Regions from separate parts of the Megamonas hypermegale genome, predicted to be linked through region 2. Evidence: riboswitches for the same ligand, from Rfam matches in the RefSeq annotation. Region 2 holds a riboswitch; the other holds the start of a gene.

Region 1 (6,282 bases), 480 kb from region 2:
GTGGTCTCCAAAACCATTGGTTGTGGGTTCAAGTCCTACTGCCCCTGCCATTATCATTATAACTTCGGTTTTGCCGAAGCTTTTTTAGTAAATTTTAAATATGGAGTGATACTCAAGAGGCTGAAGAGGACGGTTTGCTAAATCGTTAGGCGGCTTCGCCGTGCGAGAGTTCGAATCTCTCTCACTCCGCCACTTTGTAAACATTAGCGATATCAGAAAAAATCTGATATCGCTTTTTTGTTGTCGCCGAATAGGTATGATAAAACCCACAGTTTAACTGGGGGTTGTTAAGAATTCTTAAAGAAAAGGAAAGAACCTCCGTACTACAATATAAGTGGTCTGGCAACCATATAAAGTATAGGAGGTTCGTGTCAATGAATGATATAAAAAGTTTATCACATAGTAAGTGGAGATGTAAATATCATATTGTTTTTGCACCAAAATACCGTAGACAAGTTATTTATAAAAAAATAAGAGTAGATATAGGAAAGATATTAAGACAGTTATGCAAAAGAAAAAAAGTAGAAATAATAGAAGCAGAATGTTGCCCAAATCATATCCATATGTTAGTGGCAATACCACCGCATTTGAGTGTAGCAGGATTTATGGGGTATTTGAAAAGTAAGAGTAGTTTGATGATATTTGATAGACATGCAAATTTAAAATATAAGTATGGAAATAGACATTTTTGGTGCAGAGGATATTATGTAGATACAGTAGGAAAATATGAAAATGCGATAAAAGAATATATAAAAAACCAATTAGAAGAAGACATAATGATAGATCAAATAAGTTTAAAAGAATATATAGACCCGTTTACAGGTAGCAAGGGACAATAAGGCAAAAATAAAAGCCCCAAAGAGGGGCTTTGCCAGTGAAAAAAATGTGGTTGTCAGATTATTCAGCGCATCTTTTAAGATGCAACCACAAGAGAAAAACCCTTATAGGGTTGAGCAAACCACCAGTTTAACTGGTGGTTTTGATTTAAAATTATATGATGTTAAGTATTTTGGCAATACTATAAGCAGAGATACTAGCTAACATTGGAGCAATGATTGGAATCCATGCATAACGCCAATCAGATTCTCCTTTACCAGAGATAGATAATAATGCATGAGCTATACATGGCCCTAAATCACGGGCTGGATTTATAGCATAACCAGTAGGACCACCAAGACTTAGACCTATTGCCCAAATTAAAATTCCTACGATATACGTACCGAGACCAGATGGAAATGAACCATTATTAGGATTAAAAATAGCAAAAATCAAAAATATAAGTATAAACGTACCGATAAATTCACAAGCAAAATTATAACCGTAATTTCTAACAGCTGGAATAGTGGCAAAAACGCCTAATTTGGTCTTTTCATTTTCTGTAAGTGCCCAATGTGGTAAATAAGCGATATATACGATAACAGCGCCTAAAATTGCTCCAAGTATTTGTACACACATAGTAGCTAAAGCTTGAGTTCCTGTATAAATACCATTTAATGTTTTGGCTAAAGTAAGTGCAGGATTTAAATCGGCTTGAGGAGCTCCAAGTGCTGTAGATGTAAATGCACCCATTATTACACCAAATCCCCAAGCAGCAGTAATTACTATCCAACCACTATTTTCTCCTTTAGAACCTTTTAAAGAAACGTTGGCGACTACACCACAACCAAAAGTAATAAGAATGGCTGTACCAATAAATTCTCCTAATAAATTGTCCATAAAAATAATCTCCTTTCATATAGTTATTAAAGAATAAAGTAAATTTTAAATTTATTTTGGATGTTTTAGATGAAAAAACCATTAGAAGATTTTATTATAAAAAATACACCACCAAAAGTTAAATATGATGTCTAATTTTTGGCGGTGTATTATAAAATATTATTTTTTAGAATAAGCCTGTAATTTTGCCGTTTATATCAATATCCATATTTTCAGCAGCTGGTTTTTTAGGAAGTCCAGGCATTGTGAGTACATTACCTGTAAGAGCTACAATAAAGCCAGCACCAGCGCTTATACGTAATTCACGAACAGTGATTCTAAAGCCAGTTGGTGCACCGAGTTTTGTTTGGTCATCGCTCAAGGAGTATTGAGTTTTAGCCATGCAAATTGGCATTTTATCAAGCCCAGCAGCTTCGAGTTCTGCGATAGTTTTTTCAACAGCTGGAATGTAATTTACGCCGTCAGCACCGTAGATTTTAGTGGCAATTGCATTGATTTTATTTTTAATAGTATCGTTTTCATCATACATATAATGGAAATCGGAAGGTTTTTCTGCTGCTTCAATAACTTTTTTAGCAAGGTCAATAGCACCTTCGCCACCTTTTGCCCAAGCTTCAGAAATACTAACAGATGCGCCCATGCTTTCGCAAAGAGTTTTGAGTTCTTGTAATTCGTTTTCTGTATCTGTAGGAAATGCATTGATAGCAACTACGATTGGTAAACCGAATTTATGAATGTTTTCAATGTGTTTAGCGAGGTTTGTCATACCTTTTTTGAGTGCTTCAATATTTTCTGTGCCAAGTTCAGTTTTAGCAAGTCCGCCGTGCATTTTTAAAGCGCGAATTGTTGCTACGATAACGACAGCATTTGGTTTAAAGCCAGTGAAGCGGCATTTGATATCGAGGAATTTTTCAGCACCAAGGTCAGCACCGAAGCCTGCTTCTGTTACAGTGTAATCAGCCATTTTCAAAGCGTATTTTGTAGCCATTACGCTGTTGCAACCATGAGCGATATTAGCAAAAGGGCCACCATGAATGAGCGCAGGAGTACCTTCAAGTGTTTGTACAAGGTTTGGTTTGATTGCGTCTTTAAATAATAATGTGAGTGCACCAGTTACGTTTAATTCTTTAGCACGAACAATACGGCCAGAACGTGTATAACCAATGATGATGTTGCCGAGGCGTTTTTTCATGTCTTCAAGGTCAGAAGTTAAGCATAAAATTGCCATCATTTCAGATGCAACAGTGATATCGAAACCAGTTTCACGAGGTACACCGTGTGCTTTACCGCCAAGACCACAGATAATATTGCGAAGTGCGCGGTCATTTAAGTCGAGAACGCGTTTCCAAGTGATACGGCGAACATCAAGGTCAAGTGCGTTACCTTGTTGAATGTGATTGTCAATAACAGCTGCTAAAAGGTTATGAGCTGTAGTGATAGCATGGAAATCACCAGTGAAATGAAGGTTGATATCTTCCATAGGTACTACTTGAGAATATCCGCCACCAGCTGCACCGCCTTTAAGACCAAAGCAAGGACCAAGAGAAGGTTCACGAAGGGCAATTGTAGTTTTTTTGCCGAGTTTGTGAAGAGCATCACCAAGTCCAATGCTTGTTGTTGTTTTGCCTTCACCTGCTGGTGTAGGGTTAATAGCAGTAACGAGGATTAATTTACCATTTGGTCTGTTTTTTAATGTATTCCAGTAATCAAGGGAAATTTTAGCTTTATATTTTCCATATAATTCAAGGTCATCTTCAGGGATTTCAAGGTGTTTAGCAATTTCAGTTATAGGCTGCATGACAGCTTCTTGAGCAATTTCAACATCTGTTTTCATTTGGGTAATTACCTCCAATTTGTTTTATATTACTATTATCTCATATCTCAGGACATAAAAAAACGCCTGAGCATATGATTTTATGCCCAGACGGTCGACTTTTTTGTAAATAGTACGGTTCACGTGGTTAATTCCACTTAAAATCCGTCAGTTCCGTACCGTTTATGAATTTATGTCTTTATTATAACAAAGTGCATATTGATTAGCAAGTTGCATTTTTAATGCTGTAACAGTATTTTGCATTAGCATAGCGATTGTCAAAAGACCTACGCCACCAGGTACAGGTGTGATAGCTCCAGCAACGTTTACGGCATTTTCAAAATCGACATCACCGACAAGTTTTTTTGGTGCAATGCGGTTAATGCCAACATCGATTACTGTAGCACCAGGTTTTATCATATCTGCTGTGATAAATTTTGGCTTACCAATAGCTGCAACTATAATATCTGCACTTTTACATATTTCTTTTAAATTTTTTGTATGGGAATGGCAGATAGTAACTGTAGCATTTTTAGATAATAATAAATGTGCCATCGGTTTACCAACGATATTGCTGCGGCCGATTACAACGGCATGAGCGCCATCGATGTTTATATTGCTAGCTTCGAGCATTTTTAAGCAACCGTGTGGAGTACAAGGGATTAAAGCTTCTTGTCCAGTGACGAGCTTGCCTACATTGATAGGATGAAAACCATCTACATCTTTAAATGGATTTATTTCATTTAAAATTTCTTCTTCATGTTGCGCAATAGCTTTTGGCAATGGTAATTGTACTAAAATACCATGAATTTCTTTGCGAAAATTTAATTCATCGATTTTGCGAATTAATTCTTCTTTTGTAGTAGTTTCAGGCATTTCAATGACTTCGGAATAAATGCCTATTTCTTCGCAAGCTTTATGTTTATTGCGTACATATACTTTAGAAGCAGGATTTTCGCCTACGATGATAACGGCTAAACCAGGTGTTACGCCGTATTCTTGTTTAATGTTTAAAATTTCTTTTTTTGCTTCTTCTTTAAATTGAGTGGCGAAAACTTTGCCAGATAGGATTGTTGCAGTCAAAATAAGCACCTCCGCTTTAAATTAAATCTATTAATGTAAATATAAAGATAACAATAGATACAATGCCGTTGCGCATGAAATAAACTTGCGTTAGGCGATGAAAATCATTTGGTGAAATTATATTGTGTTGATAAATTAAAGTTACAATAGCAATTAAAACGCCAATGTAATAAATCCAAGATAAATCAAAATAAATTCCAGTTAAAATAAAGCATAATATTGATACGCAGTGAAGATAAGCGGCAATGCGATGAGCTTTAGCAACGCCAAATTTTGTCGCTAAAGAATGCAAATGATGCTTTAAATCAAATTCACGGTCTTGACTGCCGTAAATTGCATCAAAACTACCTATCCAAAGGCAAACACCGCCACTTAAAAATATTATACCGAGTGGAAGTTGTCCTGTCACAGCCATATATCCGCCCGCTGGTGCCATGGCAAGAGCTACGCCAAGGAAATAATGGCAAAGAAATGTAAATCTTTTTGTATATGGATAAAATAACAAAAAGAATAAACAGATAGGTGTAAGCTTTAAGCAGATTGGTGCAAGTTGAGCGGCAGAAAATAAAAATATGGCTAAACTTATGATGATTAAAACGAAGACTTCAATTGGTTTTATGGTGCCAGCTACAAGCGGGCGTTTTTTCATGCGGGGTTGAACTTTATCAAATTTTAAGTCAACAATATTGTCCATAGCAAGTGCAGAACTTCTAGCACCTACCATAGCAAGTGTAACCCAGATAAAATCGTGAAAAGTGGGAATACCCTTTGCCGCAAGGAACAATCCCATATAAGCAAAGGGCAGAGCAAATACTGTATGATGAAGGGCAATATTATTGATATGAGCGGAGAGCTTACTCAAGACCGAGTTCCGCCCATTTTTTATCTACTACTTTTTTGATGTCATCAGACATTACTATTTCATCAGGCCATTCACGACTATGACCTTCTTCTACCCAAGTTTTTGTAGCATCAATGCCGATTTTTGTACCCCATTTAGCCATTGGTGAAGAGTGGTCGAGAGCATCTAATGGGCCATCTACCATGACTAAATCTTGTTTAGCATCAATATTATTGTAAACACGCCACCAAACTTCTTTTTCATTTTGTACATCAACATGTTCATCAACTACGATGATTAATTTTGTGAACATCATTTGACCCATGCCCCAAAGAGCGTGCATGACTTTTTTAGCTTGCTGTGGATATGTTTTTTTGATGGATACCATTACACAATCGTGGAAAACGCCTTCAAGTGGGAAGTTGATATCGCGAATTTCAGGAATAGCTTGCTGTAAAAGTGGCAAGAAAATGCGTTCTGTAGCTTTAGCGAGATAGCAGTCTTCCATTGGTGGTTTACCTACGATAGTTGCCGCATAAATAGGATTTTTGCGATGTGTGATACAAGTGATATGGAATACTGGATAGTCATCAGCGAGAGAATAATATCCTGTATGGTCACCGAATGGGCCTTCACGGCGAGTTTCACCGATATTTACATAACCTTCTAAAACGATTTCGCTTGTAGCAGGAACTTCAACATCGACAGTTTTACATTTAACCATTTCTACGGATTTTTTACGCAAAAAGCCTGCAAATACCATTTCATCAATATCGCGTGGCAATGGAGCAGTAGCAGAATAAGTAACGACTGGGTCTGTTCCGATTGC
Region 2 (6,282 bases):
TGGGTAAAAATATCGTAGCTGCACTGTTAGAAAATAATGGCTATCGTGTCATTGACCTTGGCAAAGACGTGGATAAAGAAGATATTATCAAAGCGGCTAAAGAAAATAATGCCGATATGATAGGTCTTTGTTCACTCATGACTACTACTATCACCCAGATTGATGAAGTTATAGAAGAGCTTAAAAATAGCGATTTCAAGACAAAAGTCATGATTGGCGGTGCCGTAGTAACGAGCGAATACGCCGATAAAGTTGGTGCTGATGCATATGCTTCTGATGGTGTTGAAGCGGTAGAACTTGCTAAGAAATTAATCGTGAAAAATTAATTATTAATATATAGATAGAAAAAGAGTTATAACAAATATTTTTTACTTGTTATAACTCTTTTTTTTAATGCGTTTGTAGCCATTTAGACCAGCTTATTTTATAGTTATTATTGTGATTTTCTTTAGCATATTGATAGAATTTTTTTATCATGGTTGCTTTTTGATTGTAATAAATATCTTTCCAATTATTGGACTTATTTGTATCTACAGTATAAGCAACATAATTTCCGCCGATTAAGTATTGACGGTATAATATATCTTTTAACGGAATATCAGGATTTTTTAATATATCATACATTGCCATAAATTCAGTAGTGCGACCAGCACCAGCTTCACAATGAAAATGAAGCCAAGCATTTGGCGGTAAGTTGCGATATAAATCGATAAATTGGTCAATATATTCTGGTTTTGGCCAAATATGGTCTGTAGTAGTAATGCGAACATAATTTAAACCGTATTTATGCACTAAATCTTTTTCAGTCATAGCTGAATGTACTTTGATTTTATCAGTGGATATCACTTTATCTGAACTGATATTGCCAATTTCAATCGTTTTACCTATTTGAGCATTGAGGCGTTGGCGTTCATCTTTAATTATTTCGGATGTAGTTTTATCGATATTTCCCCAATCGTGTAATCCGTACCAACTAACAGCTGTATTATCGTTGAAAAAGCCGTGGGTTTCTTGGCGTAAATCAATGATGTAAATATCTTTATCAGTTTGTGTTTTTAAGTATTTGATGAGTGATTTAAATTGCTTAGGTGAAAACTGAGCACTACCTGAAATATCAAGCTCATAAAGACCTTTGCGCGATGGAATGTAATTGCTATCTAAATCGTATTTATCTGACATTTTTTGAAAATTTGATTTAGATGTGCGAAAATTACGCGGCATATTTGTATTATCTTCCACATCGTTTCGCCAAATATAGCCATTATAATTTGTCTCTTGAGCGTAGGCAATATTACAAAGTAATAATGTGATGAGTGCCAATAAAATAAATTTTTTAGAAAGCATAGATGATGTCATGAAATCACTCCTTTTAGTATATATGAATTTAACCTCATTATACCATGGACGATTATAAACATTGCTTATTTTTTAGAAAAAAACTTTTGATGAAATCCATAAAACGGCGCGAAGCAAGTGACATTGTATGTTCATTTTTCCAAGCAAGTGCTACAGGTCGCATGGGTTTTTCTTTTATTGGTCTAATTTGTAAGCCTTTTTCAAAACCATTTAAAACAAGGCTGTACATTGCCGATACCCCAAGTCCTTGTCTGACCATGGCTAAGATAGAATAATCATCATATACTTCATATTCAATCTGTGGTGTTTGATTTATTTTTTGAAAAGCATTCATTATGACGCTATAATCACCTTCATCAAGTAAAATAAATGGTTCACTGGCAAGTTGTTTTAGTGAAATACTTTTATATTCGATGAGTGAATGATTAGGTGGCAGTACAGCTAACAGTTCATCTTCATAGAGTATTTCTACCTTTATACCTTTTACAGCGTTGCTATTTACAAAGCCAAAGTCTACAATTTCTGTCTGCACCCATTTTTGAATGCTGGTATAATCTCCTTGTTTTAAGATGAAATTTACACCGGGATAAATTTTTTTAAATTGCTTCATTAATTGAGGTAAGATATTACGGCTCACACTGGTAAAAGTCCCAATGCGAATAATACTATTTTCTAATCCAGTTAGTTCTTTTTGTTTTTGTTTTAAAGCACATTCCGCACGGTAAATAGATTGAAGATATGGTAAAAATTCTTTTCCATCAGAAGTTAGAGTTATACCGTCTTTTTTGCGGTCAATTAAGATAACGCCTAATTCTTGCTCAAGTGATTTTATCGTTTGGCTTATTGCGCTTTGTGAATAACCGATTTGTTTAGCGACTTTTGTAAAACTTGTGAGTTCAATAACTTTGCAAAAAATACCGTAACGTGATATCATGTTTTCCTCCATTAGTATTACTTATGAAGTCATTATAAATATTCGTTTTCTTTATGTAAATAAGGTTGTTATAATAATTAATGCAAAATATGAAAAAAGGAGAGATTTCATGTATCAGAATTTGTCTGATAACAAACAAGTATTTAAAGAAGGTATGCGAGATGGTATTCCTATTGCCTTGGGATATCTAGCTGTTTCTTTTTCTTTGGGGATTGCTGCTAAAAATGCTGGATTATCTGCGTTTCAAGGTTTTTTTGCCAGTATTTTGACGAATGCTTCTGCAGGTGAATATGCAGGTTTTACAGTGATTGCTACTATGGCTACATATTTAGAAATGTTTCTTGTCATTTTGATTGCTAACTCACGTTATTTAATAATGAGTTGTGCTTTAAGTCAGCGTATGCATCCAGATACGCCGTGGTATCATCGTCTTTTAATTGGTTTTGATATTACAGATGAACTTTTTGCAATAACGATTGCACGCCCTGGATATCTTAATCCATTTTATACTTATGGAGCAATGCTTGTCACAATGCCATGTTGGTCTATTGGAACAGCACTTGGTATTATTGCAGGTAATTTACTTTCTGTAAGTTTAGTCAGCGCATTTAGCGTAGCATTATATGGTATGTTTTTAGCTGTAATAATTCCTCCAGCACATCAAAATAAAACAATTGGTTTATTTGTGCTTATAAGTTTTGTAGCAAGTTATATTGCCAATTATTTACCATATGTTTGTAATTTATCTGATGCTACACGCATAATATTACTTACTGTTATATTAGCTTCAGTTGCAGCAATTTTATTCCCAATAAAACAAGAGGAGAAGGCACATAATGAGCAATAGTGAAATTTATATTTATATACTTATAATGGCTGGCGTGAGTATGGCCATTCGTGTTTTGCCACTTACTTTAATTCAAAAACAGATAAAAAGTCGTTTTATACAATCTTTCTTGTATTATGTACCGTATATTACATTAGCTGTCATGACTTTTCCAGCGATAATAAATGCGACACAAAGTCCTTTTTCAGGAGCATTAGCATTAGTTGTAGGTATTATAACAGCATGGTTTGGAGCAAGTTTATTTCAAGTCGCTGTATCGTGTTGTTGTAGTGTATTTATTTTGGAATTATTTATTTTGTAATTTATATGAATAAAAAAGCTGTAATAAATTGAGCTAGCTCAATTTATTACAGCTTTTTATCTTTAAACGCATAATATTTGTTCTCAATAAGAGATGATTTCTGCAAGATGTTTTAAGTCTTCTGGATAAACTTTTTTATTGGTTACAGCATCACGTAAATCAACGCTTACGATTTGTCCTTTATTTAAACCAAATACAATACCATATAAACCAGATATAGCAGCAAGTGCAGCCTGTTCACCTAAAACACTAGCAAACACACGGTCATTAGCTGTTGGAGAACCACCGCGTTGTACTAAACCTAAAGTAGTTAAACGAGTAGAAACACCTGTTTTTTCTTGTAATTCTTTAGCTAAAGCTTGCATATCACCTACGCCTTCAGAAGCTAAAATTACGAGATAAGTTTTACCTTCGTCATGTAATTTTTTAGCTTTAGCAACGACTTTTTCTTGATCGTATTCATCATCTGGAACGATTACCATATTTCCGCCGCCGGCAACTGCTGTATATGTAGCGAGCCAGCCGTATTTGTTACCCATTACTTCTAAGATGAAAATACGATGATGTGCTGCTGCAGTATCTCTTATTTTATTGATAGCTTCCAAAATTGTGTTAGCTGCTGTGTCACAGCCAATAGCATAATCTGTACCCCAAATATCATTTTCAATAGTTGCAGGGATACCAATAACAGGAAAACCAGTTTCTCTAGCAAATTCTTCAGCACCACGTAAGCTACCATCACCACCGATGACGATAAGTGCATCTATATCACGTTTTTTTAGATTTTCATAAGCTGTTTGGCGTCCTTCTTTTGTGTACCAGCGTTTGCAAAAACTAGTACCAAGGAAAGTACCACCACGTTGAATTATATCAGCTACGGAAATAGAAGATAATTCTTCCATATTATCATCAACTAATCCACGATATCCATCATAGACGCCCCAAACGCGAGAACCATTGCTAAGTATTGTACGAACAACAGCTCTAATAGCGGCATTCATGCCAGGTGCATCTGTACCACTAGTCAATACAGCTATATTTTTATCCATAAATAAAACCCTCCTAAAATTTTTCCAAAACATCAATATAAATCTATAAAAAAACTCTATTTTATGATTATTTCGCTAGATGGTATACAAAATCCTTTTAAATCTTATGCTAATCTTGACAAGTAAAGCAATATAATGATAAATTTTATTTTAGAAACTGTGTAACTGACGGAAGTGGAATTAACTACATGAAGCACAGTAGATTATCAGCCGACCGTCTGGGCAAAATATATTAATTTATCAATTTACTTACAGGAGGAAATCGTAAATGAATTCTATGGAATTAAAGTACGGATGTAACCCTAATCAAAAACCAGCACGTGTGTATATGAAAGATGGACAAGATTTACCATTTACAGTTTTAAATGGCAAACCAGGATATATTAATCTTTTAGATGCTTTTAATAGCTGGCAATTGGTTCGTGAATTGCGTGAAGCTACAGGTTTACCAGCAGCAGCTTCATTTAAACATGTAAGCCCAGCAGGTGCTGCTGTTGCTGTGCCATTATCTGATACTTTAAAGAAAATGTATTTTGTTGAAGGTGTAGAACTCACACCTATGGCTACAGCTTATATTCGCGCTCGTGGTGCAGACCGTATGTCTTCTTATGGTGATTTCGCTGCACTTTCTGATGAATGCGATGCTGCTACAGCTCGTTTCTTAGCTCGTGAAGTATCCGATGGTATCATTGCTCCATCTTACAGCGCTGAAGCTTTAGAAATCTTAAAGACAAAACGCAAAGGTAATTATCTTGTAATTCAGATGAATCCTGATTACAAAGCACCAGAACTTGAAACAAAAGAAGTATTCGGTGTTACTTTTGAACAAAAACGCAACGATATTAAAATCACAGAAGAATTATTCAACAATGTACCTACTAAAAACAAAGAAATTCCAGAAGCTGCAAAACGTGATTTACTCATATCATTGATTACACTTAAATATACACAATCAAATTCCGTATGTTATGCAAAAGATGGACAGGCTATCGGTATTGGTGCAGGTCAACAATCTCGTGTACATTGTACTCGTCTTGCTGGTAATAAAGCAGATATTTGGCATTTACGTCAAGCACCACAAGTATTGAACTTACCATTTAAACCAGATGTTCGCCGTCCAGACCGCGATAATGCAATTGATGTATATATCTCCGATGAATATATGGATTTACTCGGTGGCGATGATTGGAAACGCGTATTCACAGAAAAACCACCAGTATTTACTAAAGAAGAAAAAGAAGCTTGGCTTGCTAAAGTAAAAGGCGTATCTCTCGGTTCTGATGCGTTCTTCCCATTTGGCGATAATATCGAACGTGCTCATAAATCCGGTGTAGAATTTGTTGCACAAAGTGGCGGTTCTATTCGTGATGATAATGTTATTGAAACTTGTGATAAATACAATATGGCAATGGCATTTGTTGGAATTCGTTTATTCCATCATTAATATTAAAATAAAAGGTTGAGGCTTTAAGCTTCAACCTTTTTTCGTTATAAATTATAAATTGTACATATGATTTAAAGGCCCACTGCCTTTACCTAAATTTAAATTGGCTTTTAAAGCTCCTGTGATGTAATCTTTGGCATTTTGAATGCTTGTTACAAGGTCATGTCCAGCGGCAAGATTAGAAGCAATAGCAGAAGAAAGTGTGCAGCCCGTTCCATGTGTATTAGGATTATCTATGCGTTCTCCTTTAAACCAATGAATAGAACCATTGTCCCAAAGTAAATCATCAGCACAATCTTCTAAATGACCGCCTTTAATTAAAATAGCTGTAGGAATTTTTTTGAAAATAGT

Evidence for each region. A riboswitch is a leader RNA that binds a small molecule or an ion and turns the genes downstream of it on or off. The one in region 2 is predicted to bind ZMP and ZTP.
Region 1: it holds a riboswitch for ZMP and ZTP, as region 2 does, so the genes downstream of both, CKV65_RS01200 (formate--tetrahydrofolate ligase) here and CKV65_RS09635 (phosphoribosylaminoimidazolecarboxamide formyltransferase) in region 2, are expected to answer to the same signal.

What each region holds. Positions count from the first base shown of each region.
Region 1 covers NZ_LT906446.1:245,692-251,973, forward strand. Annotated here, with positions in the region: tRNA gene CKV65_RS01180 (tRNA-Trp) at 1-50, shown strand, start outside; tRNA gene CKV65_RS01185 (tRNA-Ser) at 103-192, shown strand; gene tnpA (IS200/IS605 family transposase) at 375-839, shown strand; gene CKV65_RS01195 (MIP/aquaporin family protein) at 991-1,716, opposite strand; gene CKV65_RS01200 (formate--tetrahydrofolate ligase) at 1,883-3,550, opposite strand; ZMP/ZTP riboswitch at 3,628-3,715, opposite strand; gene folD (bifunctional methylenetetrahydrofolate dehydrogenase/methenyltetrahydrofolate cyclohydrolase FolD) at 3,713-4,612, opposite strand; gene CKV65_RS01210 (4-hydroxybenzoate octaprenyltransferase) at 4,629-5,474, opposite strand; gene CKV65_RS01215 (menaquinone biosynthesis decarboxylase) at 5,467-6,282, opposite strand, start outside.
Region 2 covers NZ_LT906446.1:1,994,133-2,000,414, forward strand. Annotated here, with positions in the region: gene CKV65_RS09605 (homocysteine S-methyltransferase family protein) at 1-326, shown strand, start outside; gene CKV65_RS09610 (protein-tyrosine phosphatase family protein) at 391-1,356, opposite strand; gene CKV65_RS09615 (LysR family transcriptional regulator) at 1,409-2,290, opposite strand; gene CKV65_RS09620 (AzlC family ABC transporter permease) at 2,400-3,137, shown strand; gene CKV65_RS09625 (AzlD domain-containing protein) at 3,127-3,438, shown strand; gene CKV65_RS09630 (ATP-dependent 6-phosphofructokinase) at 3,522-4,487, opposite strand; ZMP/ZTP riboswitch at 4,639-4,718, shown strand; gene CKV65_RS09635 (phosphoribosylaminoimidazolecarboxamide formyltransferase) at 4,756-5,931, shown strand; gene thiD (bifunctional hydroxymethylpyrimidine kinase/phosphomethylpyrimidine kinase) at 5,983-6,282, opposite strand, start outside.